Regions from separate parts of the Mesorhizobium sp. 128a genome, predicted to be linked through region 3. Evidence: predicted binding sites of a transcription regulator. Region 3 holds the regulator's gene; each other region holds the start of a gene.

Region 1 (9,754 bases), on a different contig from region 3:
GGCCGATGCCGCTGGCGCCGCCGGTGATAACGGCGACATTGCCTGAGCTGAGGGCGGGCAAAGCGGACTGGATTTCGGCGTCGGAGGTCATGGTCTTTTCCTTGGTTTGGGGTTGCGCCGAACTTAGCGCCAGACGCGGCCCAGGCAAGCCCGTTGCCGTGGCTTCGGGTTGACCGGAGCGGTGGGCGCTGCGCATGCTGCCGGCCATCGAAGGAGATCGACCGATTGACCGACTGGATTGCAATCCTGAAGGAGCAGACCGCCACCGGCGATCAGATGGGCCGCGAGGTGCCGCAGATGCTCGCCAATCCCGATATCAGCGAAGCGCAGGTGAAGACGCTGTTTTCGGCGCTGGAAAAACAGGCCGAGTTCGTCGAGAAATTGCGCATGGCGCTGGAGAAATTCGGCCATGATTTTTCGATCATCAAGGCGGCCGAACGGCTGGAGGAGCGCTATGCCGATCTCGCCGCGTCGGTCGCCGAAAAGCTGAAGGCGATGCGCAAGTAGCGGCAGCGTGCGCTACTTTTCGATCACCCGCGAAAAACGCGTATCCGGCACGAACCAGACGGCGGCCACCAGAACATAGATCGCCAAGCCGATCCACTGGTTGACGAAAGTCAGCAGCACCGCCGTTGTGTAAAGCGCTACCGAAATCTTGCCCTTGCGGTCACTGCCCAGCGCCTTGGCGAAGGCGGTTTCATTGCCGTGCAGATGGTGCAGCTTGGTCACAAGAAACCTGTAGGCGACCCCGCACAGCACCAGGTCGACGCCATAGACGGCGACGGGGATCGGCGCGAAATGATTCTCGCCCATGAAGGCCGTTGTTGCCGGGATCAGCGACAGCCAGAACAGAAGGTTGAGGTTTGCCCACAGCACGCGGCCGTCGACGCGCTGCACGGTGTGGAACATGTTGTGCAGATTGTTCCAGTAGATGCCGACATTGATGAAAGACAAGACGTAGCTGAAGAAGATCGGCCACAGCGGCGCCAGCGCTGATAGGTCCTCGCCATGCGGCACTTTCAGCTCCAGCACCATGATGGTGATGATGATGGCGACGACGCCATCGGTGAATGCCTCAACCCTGCCTTTGCCCATGGATTCTCCCTCTCGATGGACAGACGTTAAGGGAGGATTTCGGGCAAGGCCATACTGGCAAGATTGTCAGGAGCGGGTTGGGCAAGTGGAACGGCCGTCCTTACATCGACGTTGGACTTCTATTGGGGCGTTGGGCAACTGGCCGGAGGTTGCCATGACCAGCTATACCGAGACCATGACGACGCGCGACAATGAACTCGGCGGCCGCGCCGGGATGGCCGCCGTTGCTGCGATGATTGCAGCTTTGTTCGCCGGCAGCACGGCGCTGACGCCGCTTTACGTCATCTACAAGCAGGCCTTCGGTTTCTCGCAGATCACGCTGACGCTGGTCTACGCCGTTTATGTCGTCGGCAATCTCGGCGCATTGCTGATGTTCGGACGTTTGTCCGACGGCATTGGCCGCCGTCCTGCGGCCTTGGCGGCGATGGCGGTGGCGGTAGTCAGCGCGCTGGTGTTCTTGCTGGCCGAGAATGTCGCCTGGCTCGATGCGGCCCGCATCCTGAGCGGCCTTGGCATCGGCATCGGCGCGGGAACCGGCACCGCCTGGTTGGCGGAGTTGATCGAGGGCGAGGACAAGTCGCGCGCCGCCGTCATCGCCACGAGCACCAACTTCGTCGGCCTCGGCCTTGGCGCGCTGGTGTCGGGGCTGCTCGCCGAATATGCGCCGTGGCCATTGAGACTGACGTTTGCGGTCTATCTTGCCTTACTCGTGGTGGTCACGATCCTGATCTGGCGCACGCGGGAGACGGTCTCGCGGCCGGGACGGCTGGCCGATGTTTCGCTGCGGCCGCGGCTGTCGGTGCCGGCCGACATCCGCGCCGCTTTCGTGGCGCCAGCGGTGACCGGCTTCGGCGCCATGGCGCTGGTCGGCTTCTATGCAGCACTGGCGCCGAGCATCCTGGCGCAGCAGCTGCATGTGGCCAACCATGCCGAGGCCGGCGGGCTGTTCTTCGAACTGTCGATCGTTGCGGCCGCGACCATTCTGGGCACGACCTGGCTGCTCAGCCGCACCGGCATGCTGGCGGCGCTGGCGCTGATGATCCCGGCTGTGGCGCTGGTGGTCGCGGCGCAGATCTTTGCCTCGATGTCGCTGATGATCGCCGCGACGGCCCTGTGCGGCGTGGTGGGCGCGCTCGGCTATCGCGGCGGCCTGCAGGTTGTGAGCCAGATCGCACCGGCGGATCGCCGCGCCGAAGTGGTGTCGGCTTTCTTCATCTGCTGCTTCTGCGGCAACGCGCTGCCGGTGATCGGCATCGGCCTGCTGTCGAGCTGGACCAGTGCCGCGACTGCAAGCCTGGCCTTCGCAGGCATGATCACGATCTTCTCGGTAATCGCTTTGGTGTTCGGCGCCAAATATGCGCGCTGAACCTTACCCGTTCGGCGTCTCCGGCGCCATGTTGGCGCGCTGGCGCGGGATGCCGAGGCCGGTGTCAGGCGGCTCACCGGCTGCCGGCCGATCCTCGATCATGTGCATGGTGCGCCAGCGGCCGAAACGATAGTAGGCGGCGGCCAGCAGCAGCGAGGTGATCGATCCCGCCGGAAAACTCCACCACAGCGCTTCCGCGCCGATATAGCTCCTGAAGAAATAGGCAAAGCCGGTGCGCACGACGAGCACCGAAATCACCAGGATGATCAGCGGCGGCATCACCGCACCTGTGGCGCGCACGGTGGCGAACAGCACGATGGTGATGCCGAACAGGATGAATGACCAGGACGCTATCCTGTTGATATGGGCGGCGATGTCGATCGCGGTGCTGTCACCACTCAGGAAAAGGCTCAGCACGGGCCGGTCGAAGAAGAACAGCAGCGCCACCAGCGCGCCGGTGAGCACGAGGTTGAAGCCGACGCCGGAAGCGGCGATGCGGCCGATCCTGTCCCAGCGCCCGGCGCCGACATTCTGCGCCGCCATGGAGGAGACCGCGGCGCCGATCGCCAGCGCCGGCATCTGGATATAGGTCCACATCTGCGCGGCGATGCCGTAGGCGGCGGCGACCTGCGAGCCGTAGGTATTCACGATGCCCATCACCGTGAGCGCCGCCGCGGAAATCACGATCATCTGCAAGCCCATCGGCACGCCCTTGAAGACGACGATCCTGAGCAGGGTCGGGTCCGGGCGCAGTAGAGCGAGGTCGGCGCCGGCGATTCTGAGCGGATGCTTTCGCGCATACAGCACGACGAGGATGGCGATCACGCTCACCGTCTGGCCGACCAGCGTCGAGGTGGCGGAGCCGGCTATGCCGAGTTCGGGGAAGGGGCCGATGCCGCGGATCAGCAGCGGGTTCAGCACGATGTCGAGCACGACCGCCAGCGCCATGAAAAAGAACGGCGTGCGTGAATCGCCCGCACCGCGCAGCACCGTCATGACGAAGGACAGGAGGTTCATCATCGGCACAGCGACGAAGATGATGCGCAGATAGGAGCGCGCCAGCGGCAGCGCGTCGGGTGGCGTGCCAAGGGTGTTGAGGATGGCGTCGACCCAGATCCAGCCGCAGACGGCGAAGACCACCGAGACGAGGAAGAAGAAGGTGGCGCTGGTGCCGACGATGCGCCGCGCCTCGGGCAGGTCGCGGGCGCCGACCGATTGCGCCACCAGGATGGTCGCCGCCATGCCGATGCCGAACACCGTGCCGAGGATCAGGAACAGCACCAGATTGGCGTTGGACGTCGCGGTCAGCGCGGATTCGCCGAGAAAGCGGCCGACCCAGACGGCGTTGATCGAACCGTTGAGCGATTGCAGTACGTTGGAGCCGAGCACCGGCAGCGCGAACAAAAGCAGGGTGCGCGGGATGGGGCCGCTGGTCAGGTCGACGGTGCGCCGGCGCGCGGGCATTCTTTCGTCCACGGGCTGCTCGGCGAAGGTTCATCTCAAAGTCCGCCCGGCAATGATTGCCGATTTAACGGATAAGGTCGATGCGCCATCGGAACAGTCCGCCTGGCTGCCTCGCGCCAATCAGGTTCTCAAAGCATCCGGAATGGGATATGGATCGTCGCCGCGAGGGGTCGCAAATCGGGGGGATCATGTCCGACAATCCGCTTTTTTCCGAGCGCCTGAACCGGCGCGCGTTTCTCGGGGCATCCGCCTTGGGTGCCGCTTCCGTGGCGCTTTCGGCCTGCACAACCACGGACGTGGCGCCGCCGCCGGTGGCAGCGCCGCCGCCGCCGAGCGAATCGGCTTTCGGCGCTGCCGAAAGCATGTACGCGGCACGCGTCGACGAGGGCTATCAACTGCCGGCGATCCCGATATCCAAGCTCGATCCCAAGTTCGTGCGCCAGATCGTGACCGACCCGACCGGCGAAAAGCCGGGCACCATCATCGTCGATACGTCGGAACATTTCCTCTATCTGGTGCGCGATGGCGGCAAGGCGATCCGCTACGGCGTCAGCCTCGGCAAGGCCGGTTTCGGCTGGACCGGCAGCGCCGTGGTCCAGGCGCGCAAGAAGTGGCCGGTGTGGACGCCGCCGCCGGAAATGATTCAGCGCCGGCCGGAACTGGCGAAATACAAGGACGGCATGCCGCCGGGACCGCAGAGCCCGCTCGGCGCCCGTGCGCTCTATCTGTTCCGCGACGGCAAGGACACGATGTACCGGCTGCACGGCACGCCGGAATGGGATTCCATCGGCAAGAACGCGTCGTCGGGCTGCGTGCGCTTCATGAACCAGGACATCATCGACCTCTACAGCCGGGTCAACGGTGTAACCCAGGTTTATGTGCGCCCGAACCTGTCGCCGGCCGGCAAGATCATGGCCGTGTCGAGCCGGACCGCCGAGCCGATCGATGCCGGCGTGCCGAGGGATGCCGAGATTTTGAAATAGGGCGCCAGCGGTATCGCTGATCGCCGACAAAAAGGCGGACGCGCCGGGCGCGTCCGCTTTTTTCTGTTGTATGCGACTACTTCTTGGCGAGGCCGGGAAGCGTGACCTGATAGACCAGGAACATGGTGTCGACATCGGCGCCGTCTTCGGCCTTGTAGGGCGCGCCGACCTGGAAGCCGTCCTGGGCGAGGAAGTCGTTGTCATTGCCGACGAACAGGAAATAGTCGTCGGGCAGCGCCGGATCGAGCACGCTGACCACCGACATCGCCTCCCACTTCTCCGAGAGGTTGTTCTTGTCGTTCGGCTTGCCGTCATGCAGGCCGAAGCGGCTGAGTTCCTTGTTGTCGTTGATGTCGATGAACGGCGTCAGCTTGGCCGGGGTCACCGAGGGGTCGAGCACGCCCTTCGGCGCCAGCGGCTTGTCGGCGGCATCGAAGGCGCCACCGGCAATGTCGGTCGCGGCCGACACGTCGACAACGAAGATCTGGCGGACAAGCGAAGTGTCGCCCTTCACGCCCTGGCCGTTGCCGCTATCGCGCGTCAGCATCAGGAAGGTCTTGTCGGACAGCGCCACGATCTCGCTCTGCGCGGCGATCTTGGTCTTGCCCTTGTCGTCCTTGAACACCGGCAGCGGCACGACATATTCATGCGCCAGCTTGAGATGGGCCGGGTCTGTCGCGTCATAGACCAAAGCGCGGGTGTTCTGGCGCGTGGCGCCGGAATCGCCGCCGTCCTGGCGGGGTGCGGACTGCAGCACCGCAATCAGCGACTTGCCGTCCGGGGTCAGCGCCATGCCCTCGAGGCCCTGGTTGTTCTGGCGGCCGGTCTCGGGATCCTTCGGATCGGGCTCTGCGGCACCGGGACCCGGATTGTCGGAGGCGAAGTTCGGCGTGCCCTTGCGCATCGGCACCAGGGCCGCCGGCGGCTGCGTCGCCGACATCAGGTGGCCGTCGGCCGAGAAGCGATAGATGTTGGGACCATATTCGTCGGAGATGAACATTGTGCCGTCGGGCAGCCGCGCGATCGCCTCATTGTCGAGCGCCAGCTTGCCGTTGGCCTCGGGCAGCATCGGCATGTCGCCGCTGGCGGCGCGCACGCCATTGAGCGGGTCTAGGCCGGTGGCGTCGGCTCCCTTGTCGTCGGTCAGAAGCAGGGAATCGGAGAGCGTCGCCTTGACGCCGGTCTGTTCCTGGCCGGCGGCGGGTGTCGCGCCCAGTGCGGTCGGCGTGAACTCGATGTCGATGGTGTTGATGCGCGGCCGGTAGTCGGTGGTGCCGACGACATTGTAGCCACGATCCGGCAGCAGCCACAGCGAACCCTTGTAGCCGTCGGCGCCATGCTTCCAGCCGGCGGTGTCGATCGACATGCCGGAACCGGAGCCGAAGGTCTCGCCGAACTTGTCCTTGAGGTCGGCGGGGAGGCGGCCGACGCCGACCAGGCCCTTGTTGACGAAGCCGCCGACGGTGGCGGTGCTGTCGGCAAGGGCAGGGGTCAACGCGGTAAACAGCGCCAATGCGGCGCCGAGCGACAGGGTTCGGTGCGAGATTTTCATGGAGATCCTCTTTGTGACAGGCCTTCAAGCGGCCGAGACTGCAAAGGGCTCCGCGTCGCATCGACGATCTCGCCCTCCCGCAAGCGGTCTAGGACGTGAACATGATACTTGCGTGACAAGTGCGTTCTGCCGGCCATTGGCATTCGTTGCTTGCCGTGCAGAAATGGCTGCATGCACGAAACACTCATCTCGGTGGCTGTTTTCCTCTGCCTGACGGCGGCGCCGCTGGTCAGCATGGCTGTCTATGGCAAATTGCCCGCGCATCACCGCGAGGACGACACCAACAATGTGGTACGGCTGGCCGCCAACCTGTTCGTCGTCATGACCTCGCTGGTGCTTGGTCTGATGATCAACTCGGCAAAGAACACTTTCGAGTCGATCGACCGCAACGTGCACACATATGCGACGGAGTTGATCCTTCTCGACCGGTCGCTTCGACAATATGGGCCTGAGACTGCCGAGGTCCGTCAGCCACTGGTCGCTTATGTGCAAAGACAGACCAACAACTGGACAGAAGCCAACGAAACACCCCTCGTCGCCAACCGGCTGTCTGAACGTCTGTTGACCGAGATCAGCACACGATTGACCGCTCTGCAGCCTGCTGACGCAGCGCATGTTTCCGTGCAGGAGGACTCCCACCAGCATCTGCAGAAGGTGGTGGAACTGCGCTGGGCTTTGATTGAGCAATCGGAGGGTACCATCCCGCGGCCGCTGATCGTTATGCTCGTTGCCTGGCTGGTGCTGATCTTCGCCAGTTTCGGCTTCAGGGCGCCGCGGAATGCCATCACCATAGAGACGTTCGTGGTGTCGGCAGCGCTGATTGCCAGCGCTCTCTACCTCATCCTCGACATGGATATACCGTTCTCCGGTCCGATCCAGATCTCTTCTGCGCCTCTGCAGAGGACTTTGATTGAATTGCAGCAGTAAGCGGAACTTGCGGCGCTCCAGTGCATTCATGGGTACGGCCAGATTTGCCGGTCCGTTTGAGGGAGGGCGACATGGGCTTCGACCAGTATCACGAGCCGCCGGAAGAGCTGACGCAGAAGGTGCGGACCTTCGCCCGCATGATCACCTCGCTGATCGAGGAGGCGGAAGCGATCGGCTGGTACGAACAGCGCATGTCGGTCGAGAAGGACCCGCAGGCCAAGGCGATCATGAAGAATGCGCAAGGCGAGGAATTCAAGCATTTCGGCATGGATCTCGAATTCCTGCTGCGCCAGAAGAAGGAATGGCGGGCGGAGCTGAAGGAAATCCTGTTCACGACCGGCGACATCGTCAAGGCCGGCGAGCGGGGCGAGAAGAAGGTGGACTGAGGACGGTCCGCCCAGAGCAATTCCAGGAAAAGTGTGAAACGGTTTTCCGTCCGGAATTGCGTAAAAACAAGGATAGAGCGACGGATCAGTCGCTGTCGCGCGCGATCAGCTCCAGCGGCCAGACTTCGCGGATGATGCGCGGACCTTCGAGACCGGCAAAGGCCGGGATCGAGGCCAGCAGCATTTCGGCCAGCCGCCTTCCCATCGGCTCCAGCGCCGGGCGGAAGGCGGTCAGCGCCGGCGAGAAATAGCGGCAGAGCGGCGTGTCGACGATGACCGTCACCGCAATGTCGTGGCCGGGTCGGATGCCCATCTCGGCCAGTGCCTTGCAGCCGCCGAGCGCCATGGCGTCATTGTTGAAGATGATGGCCGTCGGCCGGTCCTTTGCCAGCATCACGCGCGGCGTCACCTGGTAGCCGCCGGCCTCGTTGATGAAGCCGTCGGCGATCAGCGCCGGATCAACCTCGATGCCGTGCCGCTTCAGCGCCTTGCGGTAGCCGTCGACGAACAGATAGCCGAAATTCAGATTGAGCGACGGGCGGATGGCGGCGATGCGGCTGTGGCCGCGCGCCACCAGCCGGTCGACGGCGTCGCTGCCGGCCTTTTCGAAATCGAGGTCGAGCGAGGGATAGGCCTTGCCGCCGGTGCGGCTGCGGCCGAGCGTGGCGAAGGGGAAGCCGGCCTCGAGCAGATAGTCGATGCGTTCATCCTCACGCCGCGTCCAGGCCAGCACCACGGCATCGGCCCGACGCGTCTCGACGACGCGGCGCAGGCGCTCCTGCTGATAGTCGCCTGGCGCGCCCATGACCACGGTGAGGTCGAGCCCGCTTTCGGCAAGCCGGCCCTGCAGCCCGATCAGGAACGGGATGAAGAACGGTTCGCCATATTGCTGGTCGCCCGGATGCGGCTGCAGCATGAAGGCGATCGAATGGGTGGCGCCTTGCCGCAGACTGCGGCCGGACTGGTTCGGTGAATAGTTCAGCTGCTTGGCGGCGGCGAGCACGCGCTGGCGGGTGTCGGCATTGACGTCGGCGCGGCCGTTCAGCGCCCGCGACACGGTGCCGATCGAAATGTTCAGGTGACGCGCAAGGTCGTGGATGCTGGACGCCAAGGACTGTTCTCCCCCTTGCCTTGGCTAGCACCGGCTGCCGCTCAGGCCAAGGCTTCGGGATGATTTTTGCTGGCAGCCGATTGACATTCTACGCCATCGGGTGTGTTCTCGTAAACGTTTACGGAAAAACGTTTACGGTGATGCTGTGGATGCCGTGACATTCGGTCTGGAGGGACCGGACGGGAGGAATGCCGAATGATGAATGCCGTCCTCGTCGGCTGTGGTGCGATGAGCAAGGCCTGGCTCGATGCCGCGAGGCAAATCGACGGGCTTGCAATTGTCGGCCTGGCCGATCTCGACGCCGAGCGGGCAAAGGCGAGGGCGCGTGAATACGGGCTGGATGGCGTCGTGATCGGCACCAGCCTCGAGCAGGTGCTCGGCCAGACAAAGCCGGACGCGGTGTTCGATGTCGTGGTTCCCGCCGCCCGCCGTGACGTCGCCTTCGCTGCCTTGGCCCACAACTGTCATTTGCTCACCGAAAAGCCGCTGGCCGACACGCCGGAAAATGCCCGCGCCATTGTCGAAGCGGCGCGCCGTGCCGGGCGCGTTCATGCCGTGGTGCAGAACCGGCGCTATGTCGCCAATGTCCGGCGCATAAGACGGTTTCTGGACTCGGGCGCCATCGGCAAGCCGACCAGCATCCATGCCGATTTCTTCGTCGCGCCGCATTTCGGCGGCTTTCGCGAGGAGATGGCGCATGTGCTGTTGCTCGACATGGCGATCCATACTTTCGACGCAGCCCGCTACATGGTCGGCGGAGAGCCGGCCGGCGTCTATTGCCAGGAGTGGGAGCCGGCCAATTCCTGGTACCGGCAGGGCTCGTCGGCCAGTGCCGTCTTCGACCTCGGCGGCGGCAAGGTGTTCACCTAT
Region 2 (9,754 bases), on a different contig from region 3:
CAGCCAGTCCTCGACATAGTCCTCTGCCGGCACTTTCGCGAAGGCGGAGCCGATGAGACGGCGGCGCAGCCATGGGAACCAGCTGAGATAGTCGCGCAGCTTCCTGAGTGTGGTAACGGCATCGTCGTCCTCCGTCGGCGGACGCACGGTTGCCGGCGCATCGGTGATATCGCTGGCGATCAGCAGCGCCTGACCGGAAAACGGCACGTAGTAGAACTCGGCCGAGCGGTGCGCCGTCATCGTGCGCTCGAATTGCGACAGCACATCGGCAATCGGCGCCGTCCAGCGGCGATGCCGCATCCGGTAACTCGCCATGTTGCGGATCGTCACTTCGGTGACGGCGCCGAAAGCGCCGAGCGAGGCACCCATGGCATCGATCATGTCAGGGCTTTTGGCGCGGTCGAACTCCTTCACAGCGCCGCGCCCATCGACGATCTGCATCGCCTCGAGCTGGGTGTGATAGGCGCCTAGCGTGATGCCCGAACCATGCGTGGCGGTGCCGAGCGCCCCACCGAAAGCCTGCTTGTCAATGTCACCCATATTCGGCAGCGCCTGGCCGACGCCATGCAGAAGTTTTGCCAGCGCGCCGATCTTGGTACCGGCGCCGACCCGCGCGGTCAGCTTGGCCGGATCGTGCGACTTTAGCCCCACGAATCGGTCGAGCGACAGGATGGTACCGTCATTCCTGACCAGCGGCGTGAAGGAATGTCCGGTTCCGACAAAGCGAACCGGCCCGGGCGACTTGCGAATAGCAACGCATAGCTCATCGAGAGTCTGCGGTTCGGCAAAAGCCTGCGGCCTGGCCGTGACATAACCCGACCAATTGCTCCACTGGCTGACAGCCTCTCCCACAATCGCCTCCCTGGAATGGCCGGCTTGACCGGTCTTGATCGCTGCACCGGAATAATATGATACATAGTCAGCTTTTTGGATATGATACATTGTCAGCTTTCTGTCAAGCTGGCAATCGAACGGTACGCTGCCCTGAGCCGGCTTGAGAAGAAAAGCGGCGTAAACTTTCATGACCGTGACTTTTCGCGTCAATCACAAGGCCCGTCACCGATTGTCATTTTTCGGGGGCAAGCAGCTGTTATGGGACGGCTGTCCCATGGTCTTGTCGACCGAAAACCCGTCCTGAACTGCCTGTCCCCCGAAGAGAAATCGTATGTGGCTAAGTGAATTCGAAATTGTCCTGCGCGACCGCATCATCCCGAGCGGCGCCATCCGCATCGAAAACGGCCGGATTGCCGAGATCCGTAACGAGCCGGTCGAAAATGCCGACATCTCAGGCGGCGGCCGACTGCTCCTCCCCGGCTTTATCGACATGCATGGCGACATGGTCGAGAAGGAAGTCGAGCCGCGCCTCGGCGTGCATGTGCCGATGCAGATCGGCATTGCCGAACTCGACAAGAAGCTGGCTTCGTGTGGCATCACCACGGCCTATGCCGCGCTCTCGTTCATCGGCGCCAGCATCACCAGCGGCGTGCAGCGGTCGGAAGACCATACCTCGGCGATCATCGACACAATTGCCGGGATGAAGGACCATCTGCTGGTCGACCACCGCATCCATGCCCGCTTCGAAGTCACCTTCACCCCGGCGGTTCCCATGCTGCAGAAGCTGATGGATGCCGGCAGGCTGCATCTGATCTCGCTGATGGACCATACGCCCGGACAGGGCCAGTATCGTGATGTCGAGCTCTACATCGCCCGCATCGCCAAGGAGCGCGGCATGTCGGTTGCCCAGGCGTCCGAGGTCGTCGGTCACCGCATGGCCGGCCGCGAAGGCCAGGGCGATGTGCTCAACGCTTTGCAGGACCTGTCGGCGCGTGCGCAGGCCAAGGGCGTCGCGCTTGCCTCGCATGACGACGACACGCTGGAGAAGGTGGAACTGGTTCATGGCCTGGGCGCTACGCTCAGCGAATTCCCGGTGACCCTGGAAGCGGCGCAGGAAGCCCGAAGGCTCGCAATGCATACCGTGATGGGAGCGCCCAACGCGCTGCGCGGCCAGTCCTATTCCGGCAATCTGTCGGCGCGGCAGGCTTATGAGGCTGGACTGCTCGACATGCTGGCCAGCGACTATCACCCGGCCTCGATCCTGCCGGCCGTGCTTGGGCTGGCTGAGCTGCGCAACGGCGGCTTGGTGACGGCGGCGGCGCTGACCAGCGCCAACCCGGCGACGGCACTAGGCCTTACCGATCGTGGCGCCATCGAGCCTGGACTTCTCGCCGATCTCGTCATCGCCGATCGCCGGCCGGTCGCGCGGGTGCGGGCGACATTCCGTGCCGGCCGCATGATCTACAGCGACGGCACACTGAACCGGCGCCGGCATTGAAACGCAAGCTGCTTGGCGCTTCTCAAGCCAGCCCGAACGTCTCCACGGCGCGCATGATGCCGCGCAGTTCGGCGAGGCCTTTCAGGCGGCCGATCAGCGAGTAGCCGGGGTTGATCCTCGTCTTGCCGATATCGTCAGCGAGCAGATGGCCATGGTCGGGCCGCATCGGGATTTGCCAGTCGGCGCGGCCCTCTCTGTGGCGACGCGCCTCTTCCTGCATCAACGCCAGGATGACATGCGCCATATCGGTGCCGCCCTCGAGATGCTCGGCCTCGTAGAACGAGCCGTCCTTCTCGATGGTGATGTTGCGCAGATGGGCGAAATGGATGCGATCGGCGAATTCCTTGACCATGGCGACAATGTTATTGTCGGCGCGCGTGCCGTAGGAGCCGGTGCAGAACGTCAGGCCATTGGCCTGGCTGTCGACGGCATTGAGAATGAAACGCGCATCCTCGGCGGTCGAAACGACGCGCGGCAGGCCATAAAGCGAAAACGGCGGGTCATCGGGATGGATGCACATGCGCACCCCCTCCTCTTCCGCCACCGGAATGATCTCGCGCAGGAACCAGGCGAGGTTGTCGCGCAGTTCCTTCGGCCCGATCCCCTCATAGTCCGCCAGCGCCTCGCGAAAACTGTCGCGGTCATATTTGCGCTCTGTCGCCGGCAGACCGGCGATGAGATTGCGCTCGATCTGGTCGATCTTCTCGGGCGGCAATTCCTTCAGCCGCGCTTCCGCCTGCGCAATACGTGCCGGCGTATAGCTTGCCGCACCGTTCTTGCGCTTCAACACGAACAGATCGTAGGCAGCGAAATCGATCGCATCGAAACGCAAGGCATACCCTGTCGTCGGCAGGCGGTAGGCAAGATCGGTGCGGGTCCAGTCGACCACCGGCATGAAGTTATAGCAGACCGTGGCGATGCCGGCCTTGGCCAGCACGCGGATCGAGTCGCGATAGTAGCCGGCATAGCGCTCGCGTTTCGGCGCGCCGATCTTGAAGGAATTGTGGACCGGGATGCTCTCGACGACCGACCAGGTCAGTCCGGCTTCCTCGATAATGCGCTTGCGCTCCAGCACTTCGGCTTCAGGCCACGCCCTGCCGTCATAGATGTGGTGCAGTGCCGAGACCACGCCGCTGGCGCCCGCCTGCTTGACATGATCGAGCGTCACCGGGTCGTCGGGTCCATACCAGCGCCAGCATTGTTCCATTTTCGGCTTTCCTTCTACGAGAGGTTGGCAACTTATTGTTGGACCGCGACGGGAGTCGATAGAAAATGGGGGAGTTTTCGAAAATGACGGATTTCAACGGCAAGGTGGCCTTGGTGACGGGGACCACAGGCATCGGCCTGGCGACCGCCCGACGCCTTGCGGCCGGTGGCGCCGCAATTATCGCCTGCGGCATCGACCGCGCCGCCAATGCGGCGATGAAAGCGCAGTTGGAAAGGGCTGGAGCAGCAGCGCTGGTCGTCGACACCGACGTCTCCGTCTCCGACCAGGTGCGCGACGCGGTGGCGGCTGGCGTCACAAAGTTCGGCGGCCTCGACGTCATCGTCAATTCGGCCGCGGTCCATCCCTATGGCACCGCCACGACGACCGACTGGGAAACCTGGAACCGCGCAATGACGGTCAATGTCGGTTCGATCTATCTGACTGCCCATTTCGGCATTCCGGAAATGATCAAGCGCGGCGGCGGCGCCATCGTCAACGTCGCCTCGGTGCAGGGCTTTGCCTGCCAGCAGAACGTCGCCGCCTATGCCACGACCAAGGGCGCCATCCACACGCTGACGCGCTCGCTGGCGCTCGACTATGCGGCGGTTGGCATCCGGGTGAATTCGGTCAGCCCGGGCTCGATCCGCACGCCCATCCTGGAAAAGGCCGCGCGTGGCGAGAGTGGCAGCGATGCCGATGTCGAAGAGGCCTACAAACGCTTCGGCGCGGCGCATCCACTCGGCCGCATCGGCGAACCGGAGGAAGTGGCGGAACTCATCGCCTTCCTGTGTTCGGCGAAAGCCGGTTTCTGCACCGGCGCCGATTACAGGATCGATGGCGGCCTGACCGCAGGCATCGGTGTTAAGTAGTCCACCGACGAGCGACAGCCACGGACAGAAAACTACAGGCTCCACATCCGCCTTGCGTTACCCGACAGCAGCTTCGCCCGCTCGCCGGTGCTTGCGCCGGCGATCAGCGCATGCGTCGCAGCCACCCAGGTCGCCAGGCCGCCGCCCAGAGTGCACACCGGCCAGTCGCTTCCCCACACGACCCGGTCCCAGCCGAAACTGCCGATCGTGTGCTCGACATAGGGGCGCAAGGTTTCGACGGTCCACGAACCGGCGTCGGCGTAAGCGACCACGCCAGAGATCTTGGCCGTCACATTGGGGCGCCGCGCGATCTCGGCCATGTGCTCGCGCCAGGGATGTTCGCCATTGCCCTTTATGTCGGGCACGCCACAATGATCGAGCACGAACTGAACATCGGGTGCGAGGTCGGCAAGCGCGATGGCGCGCGGAATCTGGTGCGGCAGAACGACGAAATCGAAGGTCAGCCCAGTGCCGGCAAGCCGTTTGATGTTGTCTCGAAACAGCCCGCTGTCCGAAAGCTCGTCCGGCATGACATGCAGCACGCGACGAAATCCCTTGACGAACGGATTGGCCTGCTGGCGCTCGAGATAGTCGGCAAAGCCGCCCTCCTCCGGCCGGCAGGACGCGATCGCGCCGCTGAGCAGGCTTCCCTCCTCCAGCGACTGCGCCCTGACATGGCTGGTCTCGGCCTCGATGTCGGCGGCATCGACATCGACCTCCATGTGAAGCGCCGCCTCGATCCCCGCGCGCCGCGCCTGAGTGGCATATTCTTCGTGCGAAAAATCGCGGTTGAGCGCCGGCACGCCGCCAAGCCAGGGATAGCGCAGCGCCGACAGGTCGATCAGATGCAGATGGGTGTCGATAATCATGCTTTCCTCGCCGGATCGGTTTCCTTTCATGGCCGGATGCCCGCGCCGGCGCATGAAATATGTTGCTCAGCCCCGTTTCGGGATTTCCTTATCCTCATCAGCGGCAGCGTCAGCCCGCGCGAGCCGGAAATTTCAAAGGCCTAGGATTGAAATGAAGACGACGTCAACGACCAAAAGGCCCGATAAAATCCATGCAACTGCTTTATATGGTCGCGTTACTTCCTCCCATTCATTCAAGAATTCGGGAGTAATTTTATTATTTTCCCAGTCTACGCGAACATGGCCCGCCCCATCATTGTGGGCGAATGATCGATAACCGTTGTATTTTTTTACAAGCAGGTGCTTGCGATAATTCCACACCATCATAGATAATCCCCAACCAATTATTGGCGCGAGAAAAAGGAACGCCTTGATCGATTTCAACTAAAGGTCTCCTTTAAGTAGAGATTGATTCGGTGGCAGTCTCTCACAAAGGGCAGAGCTAGCTTTCGCATCAGCCCCGCTTCGGAATCTCTTTATCCTCGAGCAGCAGTGTCAGCCCCATGGCAACGAAATAGAGCGCCGCCACCCAGATGAACATCACGTTAAAACCACTGGAGTAGTGGTCGAGCACAACTTCGCGGATCGCGACCGGCAAGCTTGATGCGAGGTGCGGGGTCAACCCGTTCAGGCCCTGCGGCAGCAGGGCGGCAGCATCGGCTGGGAGTTCGGCAGTCTGCCCGTTGAGCGCCCAGATCATCACCGCGCCGTTCAGTGCCAGGCCGAGAGATGCTCCGAGCGTCCGCGCCTGGGTGATCAGCGACGTAACCGCGCCGATGTCCTGCAGAGGCGCCGCCGCCTGGATCGCCACGATCAGCACCTGGAATTGCAGGCCCATGCTGACGCCGAACACGGCCATCATCAGCGCCAACACCCAGATCGGCGTGTGCTGGTTGGTGATGACAAAGCCGAGCATCAACAGCCCGCCAATCCCCATCGCCACCACCGGCATCCATTTGTAGCGTCCGGTTGCCGCGATCACCCGCCCGGCGACGATCGAGATCACCATCGACGTCAACGACGCCGGCAGGAACAGAAAGCCGACTTCGGCGGGGCTGAGACCCGTCAGCGTCTGCATGTAGAGGGCGAAATAGAAGAACATGCCGAGCGTCACCGTTCCGGCGACCAGAGACACGCAGGACACGATGCTGACCGTCGAATTGCCGAACAGCCGCAACGGCACGATCGGCTCCTCGGCCCGCCGCTCGACCATGATGAACAGGCATATTGCCACCAGCGCCAGCACCGGCAGCGCGAAGGTGAAGAGGTCCGGCCCTGAGAGGTCGAGCACATGATAGCCCCAATAGACGATGGCCGTTGTGCCGATGGCGAGCAGCGCGCCGCCGAGATAGTCGATGCGGTGCCGCTTCTCGTTGAACCGGCTGCCCATGGCGAAGGCCAGCACCGCCATCACGACGATGCCGATCGGCAGGTTGACCAGGAACACCCAGCGCCAGCCGAACAGGCTGGTGATGTAGCCGCCGGCCAACGGACCGAGCACCGACGACAGCGCAAACACCGCCGAACTGTAGCCCTGGTATTTGGCACGATCGCGCGGTCCGAACAATTCGCCGATCATGGCGAAGGCCGACACCATCAGGCCGCCGCCGCCTATGCCTTGCAGCACGCGCGCGGCGATCAGGCTCTCCATCGACCATGCCATGCCGCAGACCAGCGACCCCAGCAGGAACAGGCCGATCGCCGTCAGCACCACATTCTTGCGGCCATACATATCCCCGAGCTTGCCGTAGAACGGCGAGACCGCGGCAGTCGAGAGCAGGTACGCAGCACCCACCCAGCCGAACAGATGCAAATTGCCCAGTTCACCGGCAATGGTGGGCAAGGCAGTGACGACGATTTGCATGTCGATGGTGGCCATGAACATCGCGATCAGCGCGCCGAAATAGACGATCAGCGTCGTCACGTCGGGCCTGGCCCCGGCCTCAACGGGCGGCGCATTCGGCAGCGTCTGGTCGACAGTCATCGGGGTCTCCCTAACTTGGGGCGCGATTTATGTGCCCACGGCCGAGAGGTGTCAAATAGGCGATAACGCCATGTCGACCCAGTCCATTCGATTAACAGGAAGAGCCCCAGCGCACGGTACAGTCGTGGATGATGGTCGTCGCGATCTGGTCCGCGGGATCGAGTGTGCCAGAGGCTGTTCGAAGCACCGCACACAGACGTTGGTCAGCCCTCAGGCCGTCTTGCTCGCCCCTACCGCTGCCTGCTTCGCGCCCATCCCAAGCAGCAGATTGTCATCGGAGAGCTCATCTCCCCTCGCCTGCCGGAACAGGTTCAGCATATCGGGAACGTCAAGGCTCTTGCGCTGGTCACCGGCAATGTCGAACACGATAGTGCCCTCATGCAGCATGACGGTGCGCGTGCCGTGGTCGAGCGCGTCGCGCATCGAATGGGTGACCATCAGCGCGGTCAGTTTCTGCTCCTCGACGATGCGGCGCGTCAGGTCGAGCACGAAGGCCGCCGTGCGTGGGTCGAGCGCTGCGGTGTGCTCGTCCAGCAGCAGGATCTTCATGCCGGTCAGCGTCGACATCAGCAGGCTGACCGCCTGGCGCTGGCCGCCCGACAACAGCCCCATCGAATCGCTCAGGCGGTTCTCCAGGCCGAGGCCCAGCATCGACAGTTTTTCGCGAAACAACGCACGGCGGGTGGCATCGAGCGCGCGGCCGAAGCTCCGCACGCTGCCGCGCGAAAAAGCGAGCGCCATGTTTTCCTCGATCGACAGACGCTCGCAGGTGCCGGCCATGGGATCCTGGAAGACGCGGGCGATCAGCTTCGCCCGCTTCGGCGCCGGCCAGCGGGTGACCTCGGTGCCGTCGACGACGATCGAACCTTTCTCCGCCCTCGCCGTGCCGCTCAGCACATTGAGCAGCGTCGATTTGCCGGCACCGTTGGAGCCGATGACGGTGACGAACTCGCCTTCGGGAATGACCAAGTTCAGGCCACGCAGCGCGCGGTGTTCGAGCGGCGTGCCGCGCCCGAAGGTGACGTGAACATCGCTGAGGCTGATCATGCCGCGCCCCTTTTCAACAGGCTGCGCATCGGGTTGGCGACCTTGGGCAGGATCAGCGCCATCGCCACCAGCACGGCGGTGACGAGATTGAGGTCGGAGGACTGCAGGCCGAGCCAGCCGGTGTTCAGCGCCAGCGCGATGGCGATGCGATAGGCGATCGCACCGAAGACGCAGGAGAAGATGCCGATCACGATCGACCGCGTCCGGAAGATCGTCTCGCCCAGGATCACGGCGGCAAGGCCGGCAATTGCCGTGCCGGTGCCGACGGTGACATCGGCGAAACCGGCGGTCTGCGCAAACAGCGCGCCCGCCAGCGCGACGAGGCCATTGGCGAGCGCCACGCCGATATAGGTGTGCATCTCGGTCGGGATGCCTTGCGCCTGCGCCATGCGCGGATTGGCGCCGGTGGCGCGCATCGCCAGGCCGAACTCCGAGGTCAGGAAGCGGGCAAGCAAGGCGCCGACGGCACTGACGATGATCAGCAGTGCCAGCACCTTGAGCGTCGGCCTTCCCGGCAGTTCGGAAGCCTCCACCAGCGGGCGCAACCAAGCAAACAGGTCGATCACCGTCGGTTGGTTCATCAGCGGGATGTTGGGCCGGCCCATGATGCGCAGATTGACGGAGAACAGCGCGGTCATGGTGAGGATACCGGCGAGCAGATGCAGGATGCCGAAGCGGATGTTCAGCCAGGCGGTGACGATGCCCGCAAGGCAGCCGGCGACGATCGCCGCCAGCGTGCCGGTGACGGGATTGATGCCGCCCGAGATCATCGCCGCTGCAACCGCCGCACCCAGCGGAAACGAGCCGTCAACCGTCAAATCGGGAAAGTCGAGAACGCGAAACGAGATGTAGACGCCGAGCGCCACGAGCGCGAAGACAAGCCCGATCTCGACAGCGCCGATCAGGGAAATCAGGTTCATGAACCGCTCCGTTATCTTCTAGCAAATCAGGCGAGGCGCTTGCGCGCCACGCCTGATCCGTCTTGTTCTGCAGGGCGCGGCATCGCGCCCAGGCGAAACGGTCCTATTCGATGACCTGCTTGGCGCGGTCGCGCACGCTTTTCGGAATGGTCACACCCATGGCCTCGGCGGCCTTGGCGTTGACCATCAGGTCCGTGCCGGTTGCATTGCGCACCGCGATGTCGCCCGGCTTCTCGCCCTTGAGCACGCGCACCACGATGGCACCGGTCTCAAGGCCGACCTGATAATAGTCGAAGCCGACGGAGGCGATCGCCCCTCGCTTGACGGTGTCGTTCTCGGCCGAGAACACCGGCAGCTTGTTTTCGGCGCCGACGGCCAGGATCGTCTCCAGCGCCGAGATGATCGTGTTGTCGGTCGGCAGGTAGATGACATCGACCTTGCCGACCAGATTCTGCGCCGCACCCGCGACATCGGCCGACTTGGATGC
Region 3 (9,754 bases):
GGGCGCGGACCAAATCCGCGCCCTGATTTCGCCGCTTGCCGTAACGGCGGCGGCGATCTGAATTTTCCCAGGGGTGGGTGATGTCGTCCTTGCTCGTACTCGCCATAGTCGTTGTCATCGGCGTGGTCGCCTTCGTGATCGGCCGCCAGCGCGCCGCGGCGCACGATACCGGCAAGGTAAAGCCGCATTCGCGCGCCCACTATCACGGCTGGTGGGCCTTTCTGCTCGCCGTCCTGCCTGCCGTCCTGCTGCTCGCCGTCTGGGACATCGGCTCGTCCTTTTATCTCGACCGGCACATCCACGCCGCCCTGCCCGAGCGCACTGTCGACTCCAAGGTCGCCAGCGAAGCGCTCGACGTCAGCCTGGTGAAGAGCCTCGCCAAGGGCCTGCGCCGGCTCGATGCCGGCACGCCGCTTCCCGCCACGTTCGCTGAATTGCAGCCGCTGCTCATCGCCAAGGGCGTGGCGCTGGCCAGCGATACGCAGGATTACATGATCCCGATCGCCGCCGATGCGAACACGGTCCAGGATAGGCTCGGCCTGTTCGGCGCCGTCGTCACCTTGGCCTTGTCTGTCGCAGGCGCCTTCTATGCGCTGCGGCAGATCGCTCCACGCGCCAGGGCGCGCAACAATGTCGAGAGGCTGATGCTGTGGGGGCTGCTTGCGGCGTCGACCATCGCCATCCTGACCACGGTCGGCATCGTGCTTTCGATGCTGTTCCAGACCATCACCTTCTTCGAAAGCGTGTCGCCGATGAGCTTCTTCTTCGGCACCGTGTGGGATCCGCGTTTCGCCGCCGCCGGCTCCGGCGGCAGCCAGGGCCAGTTCGGCCTGATCCCGCTGCTCGCCGGCACGCTCTACATCGCTGCCGTCGCCCTGGTGGTGGCCGTGCCGGTCGGGCTGATGTCGGCTGTCTACATGTCCGAATATGCCTCGCGCAGCGTACGTTCGGTGGTCAAGCCGGCGCTGGAACTGCTGGCCGGCATCCCGACCATCGTCTACGGCATCTTCGCCGTGGTCACGCTCGGACCGTTCCTGCGCGACCTGTCGGCGGCACTCACCGGCGGTTCGCCCTTCATCCAGGGCCAGAGCATCTTCACCGCCGGCCTGGTGATGGGCGTGATGCTGATCCCGGTCGTGTCCTCGCTGTCCGACGACATCATCACCGCGGTGCCGCGCGCCATGCGTGACGGCTCGCTCGGCCTCGGCGCGACGCGCTCCGAGACGATCAAGCGGGTGATCCTGCCGGCCGCACTTCCGGGCATTGTCGGCGCCATCCTTTTGACGGCGTCGCGCGCCATCGGCGAGACGATGATTGTCGTGCTGGCGGCCGGCGTTGCCGCCAATCTCACCGCCAATCCATTCGAGGCGATGACGACCATCACCGTCAAGATCGTCAACCAGTTGACCGGCGACCTCGAGTTCAACTCGCCGCAGACGCTGGTCGCTTTCGCGCTCGGCCTGACGCTGTTCGCACTGACGCTGGTGATGAACATCGTCGCCCTCTACATCGTGCGCAAGTACCGGGAGCAGTACGAATGACCGACATTCCCCTGGACACGATGGCGGGCACTGTTGCGCGTCCGCGCCGCGATATCGGGCTGAAGGCGCGCTATGCCGCCGAACGCCGGTTCCGCATCTACGGTATGATTGCGATCTCGGTCGGCCTGGCTTTCCTGGCCATCATGCTGATCACCATCGTCTCGAAAGGCTATACGGCCTTCTGGCAGACGACGGTGACGCTGCCGATCACTTTCGACGAGAAGGTCATCGACCCGTCGAACAAGCGCGCCACCGATCCGAGCGTGCTGATCAAGGCGAACTATCCCAAGCTTGCCGACAACGCGCTGGTCGCCAAGCTCGGCATCGATCCGGCCAACAAGCCGATGATGCTGAAGCTCAAGGGCTTCCTGTCGGAAGGCGCCCGCGTCCAGCTGCGCGACATCGTCATGGCCGATCCGTCAGTGATCGGCACGACGCGCGACGTCAATATCCTGGCGGCCGCCAATCTCGACTCGGCATTCAAGGGCCAGATCGATCTCGGCGTCGAGGAGGCGCGCCGCAAGGTCTCCGACCAGCAGATCGAATGGATGAACAAGCTCAAGACCGACGGCGCGATGGCCGAACATTTCAACACCGGCCTGTTCACCTATGGCGCCTCCAGCCGGCCTGAGACGTCGGGCATGGGCGTGGCGATCATCGGCTCGTTCTACATGATGGTGATCGTGCTTCTCCTGGCACTGCCGATCGGCGTCGCCGCCTCGATCTATCTCGAGGAATTCGCCAAGAAGAACCGCTTCACCGACCTGATCGAAGTCAACATCAACAATCTGGCGGCGGTGCCGTCGATCGTCTTCGGCCTGCTTGGCCTCGCGGTGTTCATCAACTTCCTCGGCATGCCGCGCTCGGCCGCCTTCGTCGGCGGCCTGGTGCTGACCCTGATGACGCTGCCGACCATCATCATCGCGACGCGCGCCGCCCTTGCAGCGGTGCCCCCGTCGATCCGCTCGGCAGCGCTTGGCCTTGGCGCCTCGAAGATGCAGATGGTGTTCCAGCACATACTGCCGCTTGCCGCTCCCGGCATCCTCACCGGCACCATTATCGGGCTGGCGCGTGCGCTCGGCGAGACAGCGCCGCTGCTTCTGATCGGCATGGTCGCCTTCGTGGCCGACTATCCGAAGACGCCTTTCGATCCGGCGACCGCGCTGCCGGTGCAGATCTACATGTGGGCAAACGAGGCCGAACGCGCTTTTGTCGAGCGCATGTCCGGCGCCATCATCATCCTGCTCGTCTTCCTCATGGCCATGAACATCACCGCGATCGTGCTTCGGCGCCGGTTCGAGCGGCGCTGGTAGAAAAAAGGCAATTTGGTATGAACATCATGACCGAACAGTCCCTTGAAAACGCAGTGGGCGACAAAATGAACGCCAAGTCGAACGAAGTCATCAAGATGCGCGGCGACAAGGTCGGCGTGTTCTACGGCGAGAAGCAGGCGCTGTTCGATGTCAACCTCGACGTCCGACAGAACCAGGTGACGGCGCTGATCGGCCCGTCCGGCTGCGGCAAGTCGACCTTCCTGCGCTGCCTCAACCGCATGAACGACACCATCGATTCGGCGCGGGTGACGGGCAAGATCACGCTGGACGAAGACGACATCTACGACAAGAGCATCGACGTCGTCGAACTGCGCGCCCGTGTCGGCATGGTGTTCCAGAAGCCCAATCCGTTCCCGAAGTCGATCTACGAGAACGTTGCCTACGGCCCGCGCATCCATGGGCTGGCCAAGCGCAAGTCCGACATGGACCAGATCGTCGAATCCAGCCTGAAGAAGGCGGCGATCTGGAACGAGGTCAAGGACCGCCTGCAGGAGCCCGGCACCGGCCTGTCCGGCGGTCAGCAGCAGCGTCTGTGCATCGCGCGCGCCATCGCCGTGTCGCCGGAAGTGATCCTGATGGATGAGCCCTGCTCGGCGCTCGACCCGATCGCCACCGCCCGCGTCGAGGAGCTGATCGACGAACTGCGCCAGAACTACACGATCGTCATCGTCACCCACTCGATGCAGCAGGCGGCGCGCGTGTCGCAGCGCACGGCGATGTTCCATCTCGGCTACCTGGTCGAGGAGGGCGCCACCGACAAGATGTTCACCAACCCCGACGACAAGCGCACCCAGGACTACATTACCGGCCGCTTCGGCTGAGCCGTCCAGCGGTTGAATTTCAGGCACGAGGACCAGGATCATGGGTGAACATACCGTCGCCTCCTTCGATGAAGAGCTGGGGCAGATCAGCAAGCTGATCCGCGACATGGGCGATCTGGCCGGCTCGATGGTCAGCGGCTCGACCAAGGCGCTGCTCACTTCGGACAATGCGCTGGCGCAGCGCGTCGTTTCCGACGACGCCATCATGGACGCGCGCCAGCGCGAGCTCGACGACCGCGCCATCACGCTGATCGCTAAACGCCAGCCGGTGGCCAACGATCTGCGCGCCGTGGTCGGCTCGATCCGCATGGCCGGCGACCTCGAGCGCATCGGCGACCTTGCCAAAAACATCGCCAAGCGCGTCGGCACCGTCGGCCTCAGCGTCACGCCGCGCGACCTGTCGCACTCCATCGACGCGATGGCGCAACTGGTGCTGATCCAGGTGCAGGGCGTTGTCGAGGAATATGCTGCCGCCGATGCTGCAGCGCTGGCGAAACTCAGGAATGAGGACGAGCGCATCGACGTCAAATACACCTCGGTGTTCCGCGAGCTCTTGACCTACATGATGGAAGACCCGCGCAACATCACGGCCTGCACGCATCTCCTGTTCTGCGCCAAGAACCTGGAGCGCATCGGCGATCATGTCACCAACATCGCCGAAAATGCGTATTATGTGCTGACCGGCCAGCAATTGCCCGCCAATCGCCCGAAGCAGGACGAAACGGCGATGGCCACATCGCCCTGATAAAGGTGAACTGCTGATGATTGCGCCACGCATCATGGTCGTGGAGGATGAGGAGCCGCTGGGCGTGCTGCTCCGCTACAACCTCGAATCCGAAGGCTACCAGGTCGAGGTGGTTACACGCGGCGACGAGGCCGAAATCCGGCTGCAGGAAAACGTGCCGGATCTCTTGGTGCTCGACTGGATGGTGCCGGCGGTGTCCGGCATCGAGCTGTGCCGCCGGCTCAGGATGCGGCCCGAGACCGAGCGGCTGCCGATCATCATGCTGACCGCGCGCGGCGAAGAGAGCGACCGCGTGCGCGGCCTTTCCACCGGTGCCGACGATTATCTGGTCAAGCCGTTCTCGACGCCGGAGTTCATGGCGCGGGTGAAGGCGCTGCTGCGCCGCGCCAAGCCCGAAGTGCTGTCCAGCGTGCTCAAGGTCGGCGACATCGTGCTCGACCGCGAGTCGCACCGCGTCTACCGCAAGAAGAGCGAGATACGGCTGGGGCCGACCGAGTTCCGGCTGCTCGAATTCATGATGCGCCATCCCGGCCGTGTGTTCTCGCGCAGCCAGTTGCTCGACAATGTCTGGGGCGAGACGATCTATATCGACGAGCGCACGGTCGACGTGCATGTCGGGCGCTTGCGCAAGGCGGTCAACAATGGCCGCATGCCGGATGTGATCCGCACCATCCGTGGTGCGGGGTATGCGATCAGGGAAGACTGATCAGGCAACGCTCTTTCCAGCGCCCGCTCGCGCCTGCACGCCCGGCGCGAAAATCTCCTGGTCGACAAAGGTCAGCGCGCGCATGGCGCAGCCTTCGCGGATCAGCGGCAGCTCGTTGGGCTCGGTGTCGAAGGAGATTGACTTCGAGTGCTGGCCGCCGGCGGTCTGGGCAATCGCTTCGCGCAATGCCGGTTCGATCAGATCGAAGGCGGCGGCGCTGACGCCGACCATGGCGACCGGTGCCGGATCGATCAGCGCGAACAGGCTGCCGAGGCCGAAGCCGAGCGCCTCGCCGGCCTTGCGGTAGGCTTCCCGCTCCGGGCCATCGGTCTCGCGGGCCCGTGCGGCGAGCGCCCGCATGTCGGCGTCGCCGACATCGACCGGTTCGGCGTCCTCGCTCATCATTTTGGCGCTGCGCCAGATGGCATAGTTGCCGGCATAAGCCTCGACGCAGCCGCGCCGCCCGCAACGGCACAGCGCGCCGCCGGGCCGATGGATCATGTGGCCGAACTCGCCGCCCGACGAATGCGTGCCGGTGAACAGTTCGCCCTTCAACACCAGCCCCATGCCGATGCCGTGCGACAGCAGGATGGCGATGAAATCGTCGCGGTAGCGCTCAGGCTGGCGCCATTGCAGCGCCACTGCCATCATGTTGCAATCGTTTTCCATGGTGGCCGGAATGCCGAATTCTGCTTCCAGTATGTCAGCGAAGGCAATGTCGGTCAGCGGGGTGATCGGCGACCACAGCATGGCGCGCGCCTGCGAATCGGTGATGCCCTGGATGCCCATGGCAATGCGGGCGATGCTCTGGACATCGAGGTCGGGATCCTCGAGCCGCCGCCGCACGATTGCCGTGCATTCGCCGATCAGCTCGTCGCGCGGCATGGTCAACGTATCCAGCCGGCGCTGCTCCTCGGCGACCACCTGGCCGGCATAGTCGATGACGGTGACGGAAAGGAAATTAAGCGACAGCACCACGGTCATCACCGCCGCCGCTTCCGGATTGAGGCCCAGGCCGACTTGCGGCCGGCCGCGTTTCAGCGCTCCGGTCTCGCCTGCCTTGCTCTCGGCCAGGATGCCTTCCGCAATCAGGTCGGACGAGATTGCCGATATAGTCGAATGGCTGAGGCCGGTGGTCGCCGCGATCTCGGTGCGCGACGGCTGGCCGGCCCGGCGCACGGCCGAAATCACCATCGCGCGGTTGCGACGGCGCAGATCGTCGTGGCGGATTCCAACCGACATCTTTCTTGTTTCCTCCCGGTCCTCCTCCCGCCTCATGATAGTGAAGGCGGTCGGTGACACCAGCAAATATTGGCAGAAGCAGGCCGCCCTGTCATTGTTTATTGCGAGTCTCGAAAAAATTCACTGAGGCCATCAGATTCCATCAGAATCGATGTTGACAGCGTCTCGCCGTTGGATCAGTATTTTTTCGAGGCTCGAAAAAATAGAGCTTCTGTGTGCCGGCCTTCGGGCCAGTTTTGTCGCGCCGCGCGCGGCGCAGGGAGGATTATCATGAACAGATTTGCAGCCGCCATGCTGGCGGGTGTCGCCATGTCGCTGACGCTGGTGTCGGTCGCGCAGGCGAAGGACAAGGTCATCGGCGTGTCGTGGTCGAACTTCCAGGAAGAGCGCTGGAAGACCGACGAAGCGGCGATGAAGGCGGCGATCGAGGCGGCCGGCGACAAGTACATTTCCGCCGACGCGCAGTCCAATCCCGGCAAGCAGTTGACCGACGTCGAAAGCCTGATCTCGCAGGGCGCCAACTCGCTGATCATCCTGGCGCAGGACGCCTCGGCTATCGGCCCGGCGGTGCAGAAGGCGCTGGACGAAGGCATCCCGGTTGTCGGCTATGATCGCCTGATCGAGAACAAGGACGTCTTCTACCTGACCTTCGACAACAAGGAAGTCGGCCGCATGCAGGCCCGCGAAGTGTTCAAGGCGAAGCCTGAAGGCAACTACCTCTTCATCAAGGGCTCGGGTTCCGACCCGAATGCCGATTTCCTGTTCTCGGGCTCGATGGAAGTGCTCAAGGAAGCCATCGATTCCGGCAAGGTCAAGAATGTCGGCGAGGCCTACACGGATGGCTGGCTGCCGGCCAACGCCCAGAAGAACATGGAACAGTTCCTGACCGCCAACGACAACAAGGTCGATGCCGTGGTCGCGGCCAATGACGGTACCGCCGGCGGCGTCGTCGCCGCGCTGACGGCGCAGGGCCTGGCCGGAACCGTCCCGGTCTCGGGCCAGGACGGCGACCATGCCGCGCTGAACCGCATCGCGCTCGGTACGCAGACCGTGTCGGTGTGGAAGGATGCGCGCGAACTCGGCAAGAACGCCGCCGAGATCGCCTCGCAGCTCGCCGACGGCAAGAAGACCGGCGACATTGCCGGCGCCAAGGACTTCACCACGCCTGGCGGCAACACCGTCAAGTCGCTGTTCCTGACCCCGGTTGCGATTACCAAGGACAACCTCAACGTCGTCATCGACGCCGGCTGGATCAAGAAGGAGGAAGTCTGCGCGGGTGTCGCCGCCGGCAGCGTCGCTGCCTGCAACTGATCTGCCGACTTCAAGTAAAGTAACGCCGCGGCTGACAGGCCGCGGCGTTTTTTCAAGGCAATTTGTGTTTCCGCCGCGGGCGGCTAACTTCTAGGCTGTGGTCCGGCATCCGCGTCAGACGGCAAGCCGCTGGGAGGACATCATGACCGACACGACCTCGACTTCGCAGGCCGACACCGCGCGCGCGTCGGAACTCGGCGCGGTCGCGCGCTTCCTGAAGGCGACGGAGATCGACACCCGAATGCTCGGCATGGTCGGCGCGCTGGTGGTCATCTGGGTCGGCCTGCACATCCTGTCGGGCGGTCTTTTTCTGACACCGCGAAATCTGTGGAACCTGTCGGTGCAGACATCAGCGGTCGCCATCATGGCCTCCGGCATGGTGCTGGTCATCGTCATGCGCAACATCGATCTGTCGGTTGGATCGGCCGAAGGGGTGATCGGCATGGTCATGGGCTTCGCGCAGGTGCATTTCCTGGTGCGTTTTGTCGGGCTTGAGCTTGGCAATCCCTGGATCTGGGTGCTGGCGCTGGCGATCGGCCTGGCGGTCGGCCTTCTCATCGGCGCCTTCCAGGGTTTCATCATCGCCTATCTCGAAGTGCCGGCCTTCATCGTCACGCTCGGCGGCCTGCTGGTCTGGCGCGGTGCGGCCTGGTGGGTGACCAGCGGCCAGACCGTGGCCCCTCTCGATGCCACCTTCCAGCTGATGGGTGGCGGTCCCGCCGGATCGATCGGCGCGACCTGGAGCTGGGTCGTCGGCATCGTCGCCTGCCTTGCCGTGGTGTTCGCGCTGTTCAACGGGCGCCGACAGCGCAAGCGTTTCCGCTTTCCGCTGCGACCGATCTGGGCCGAGACGCTGATAGGCACTGTGACCTGCGCAGTCATCATGGGCGCGGTGTGGGTTGCCAATTCCTATCCATGGCCGGTCGGTATCGTGAAGCGGTATGCGGAGGCCAACAACATCGCCATTCCCGAAGGCGGGCTGTTCATCGCCCATGGCATCGCCATTCCGGTGCTGATGGCTGTGATGGTGGGCATCGTCATGACCTTCATCACCAAACGCACGCGTTTCGGCCGCTATGTCTTTGCCATTGGCGGCAACCCGGAAGCCGCCAACCTCGCCGGCATCAACACACGCTGGGTCACCATGAAGGTGTTCATGATCATGGGCGTGCTGGCTACGATCGCCGCTGCCATCTCGTCGGCCAGGCTGAATTCCGCGACCAACGCACTGGGCACGCTGGACGAGTTGCTGGTCATCGCCGCCGCCGTCATCGGCGGCACGTCCCTGGCCGGCGGTTCGGGAACCGTTATCGGCGCCATGCTGGGCGCGCTTTTGATGCAGTCGCTGCAGTCCGGCATGGTGCTTCTCGGCGTCGACTCGCCGCTGCAGAGTATCGTCGTCGGCGCAGTGCTGGTCGTCGCGGTGTTTCTCGACACCGTCTACCGCAAGCGCGTTTAGGAGGAGAACGATCATGGAAAAGACTGCTTCCGCAAACACCGGCACAGCGCTGATCGACATGCGCAACATCTCGATCGCCTTCGGCGGCATCCGCGCCGTCGACGATGCATCCATCGATCTTTTCCCGGGCGAGGTCGTGGCGCTGCTCGGCCATAACGGCGCCGGCAAGTCGACGCTGATCAAGATCCTGTCGGGCGCCTACAAGCGCGATGCCGGGCAGATCTTCGTCAACGGCCAGGAGGCGGCGATCTCCAACCCGCGCGACGCCAAGAAATACGGCATCGAGACGATCTACCAGACGCTGGCGCTGGCCGACAATGTCGACGCTGCCGCCAACCTCTTCCTCGGCCGTGAGCTGATGACCGGCTGGGGCACGCTCGACGATGTCGCCATGGAAGCCGAGGCGCGCAAGGTGATGGGCCGGCTCAATCCGCGTTTCCAGCGCTTCAAGGAGCCGGTGGTCAAGCTGTCGGGCGGCCAGCGCCAGTCGGTGGCGATCGCGCGCGCCATCCTGTTCAACGCCCGCATCCTGATCATGGATGAACCGACGGCGGCACTTGGGCCGCAGGAAACGGCGCAGGTCGGCGAGCTGGTC

Evidence for each region. The regulator PhoB, encoded in region 3, activates phosphate uptake and scavenging genes when phosphate is short. The targets are predictions, from matches to a motif close to TGTCATNNANCTGTCAT.
Region 1: the regulator PhoB is predicted to act here: its motif matches at 6,562-6,578, upstream of ACWTU9_RS16940 (esterase-like activity of phytase family protein).
Region 2: the regulator PhoB is predicted to act here: its motif matches at 943-959, upstream of ACWTU9_RS25650 (alpha-D-ribose 1-methylphosphonate 5-triphosphate diphosphatase).

What each region holds. Positions count from the first base shown of each region.
Region 1 is NZ_JBSPKY010000009.1:167,892-177,645, forward strand. Features, by position in the region: gene ACWTU9_RS16910 (SDR family NAD(P)-dependent oxidoreductase) at 1-91, opposite strand, end outside; gene ACWTU9_RS16915 (hypothetical protein) at 226-507, shown strand; gene ACWTU9_RS16920 (TMEM175 family protein) at 520-1,095, opposite strand; gene ACWTU9_RS16925 (MFS transporter) at 1,250-2,461, shown strand; gene ACWTU9_RS16930 (MATE family efflux transporter) at 2,465-3,925, opposite strand; gene ACWTU9_RS16935 (L,D-transpeptidase) at 4,114-4,908, shown strand; gene ACWTU9_RS16940 (esterase-like activity of phytase family protein) at 4,985-6,460, opposite strand; gene ACWTU9_RS16945 (bestrophin-like domain) at 6,632-7,387, shown strand; gene ACWTU9_RS16950 (ferritin family protein) at 7,459-7,773, shown strand; gene ACWTU9_RS16955 (LacI family DNA-binding transcriptional regulator) at 7,859-8,884, opposite strand; gene ACWTU9_RS16960 (Gfo/Idh/MocA family protein) at 9,080-9,754, shown strand, end outside.
Region 2 is NZ_JBSPKY010000018.1:51,546-61,299, reverse strand. Features, by position in the region: gene ACWTU9_RS25655 (D-arabinono-1,4-lactone oxidase) at 1-942, opposite strand, end outside; gene ACWTU9_RS25650 (alpha-D-ribose 1-methylphosphonate 5-triphosphate diphosphatase) at 1,166-2,332, shown strand; gene uxuA (mannonate dehydratase) at 2,355-3,539, opposite strand; gene ACWTU9_RS25640 (SDR family NAD(P)-dependent oxidoreductase) at 3,623-4,408, shown strand; gene ACWTU9_RS25635 (amidohydrolase family protein) at 4,441-5,277, opposite strand; gene ACWTU9_RS25630 (hypothetical protein) at 5,410-5,700, opposite strand; gene ACWTU9_RS25625 (MDR family MFS transporter) at 5,771-7,300, opposite strand; gene ACWTU9_RS25620 (ABC transporter ATP-binding protein) at 7,511-8,347, opposite strand; gene ACWTU9_RS25615 (ABC transporter permease) at 8,344-9,267, opposite strand; gene ACWTU9_RS25610 (ABC transporter substrate-binding protein) at 9,371-9,754, opposite strand, start outside.
Region 3 is NZ_JBSPKY010000002.1:222,850-232,603, reverse strand. Features, by position in the region: gene pstC (phosphate ABC transporter permease subunit PstC) at 81-1,541, shown strand; gene pstA (phosphate ABC transporter permease PstA) at 1,538-2,854, shown strand; gene pstB (phosphate ABC transporter ATP-binding protein PstB) at 2,872-3,696, shown strand; gene phoU (phosphate signaling complex protein PhoU) at 3,737-4,441, shown strand; gene phoB (phosphate regulon transcriptional regulator PhoB) at 4,458-5,147, shown strand; gene ACWTU9_RS04750 (ROK family protein) at 5,148-6,389, opposite strand; gene xylF (D-xylose ABC transporter substrate-binding protein) at 6,660-7,700, shown strand; gene ACWTU9_RS04740 (sugar ABC transporter permease) at 7,843-9,159, shown strand; gene ACWTU9_RS04735 (ATP-binding cassette domain-containing protein) at 9,173-9,754, shown strand, end outside.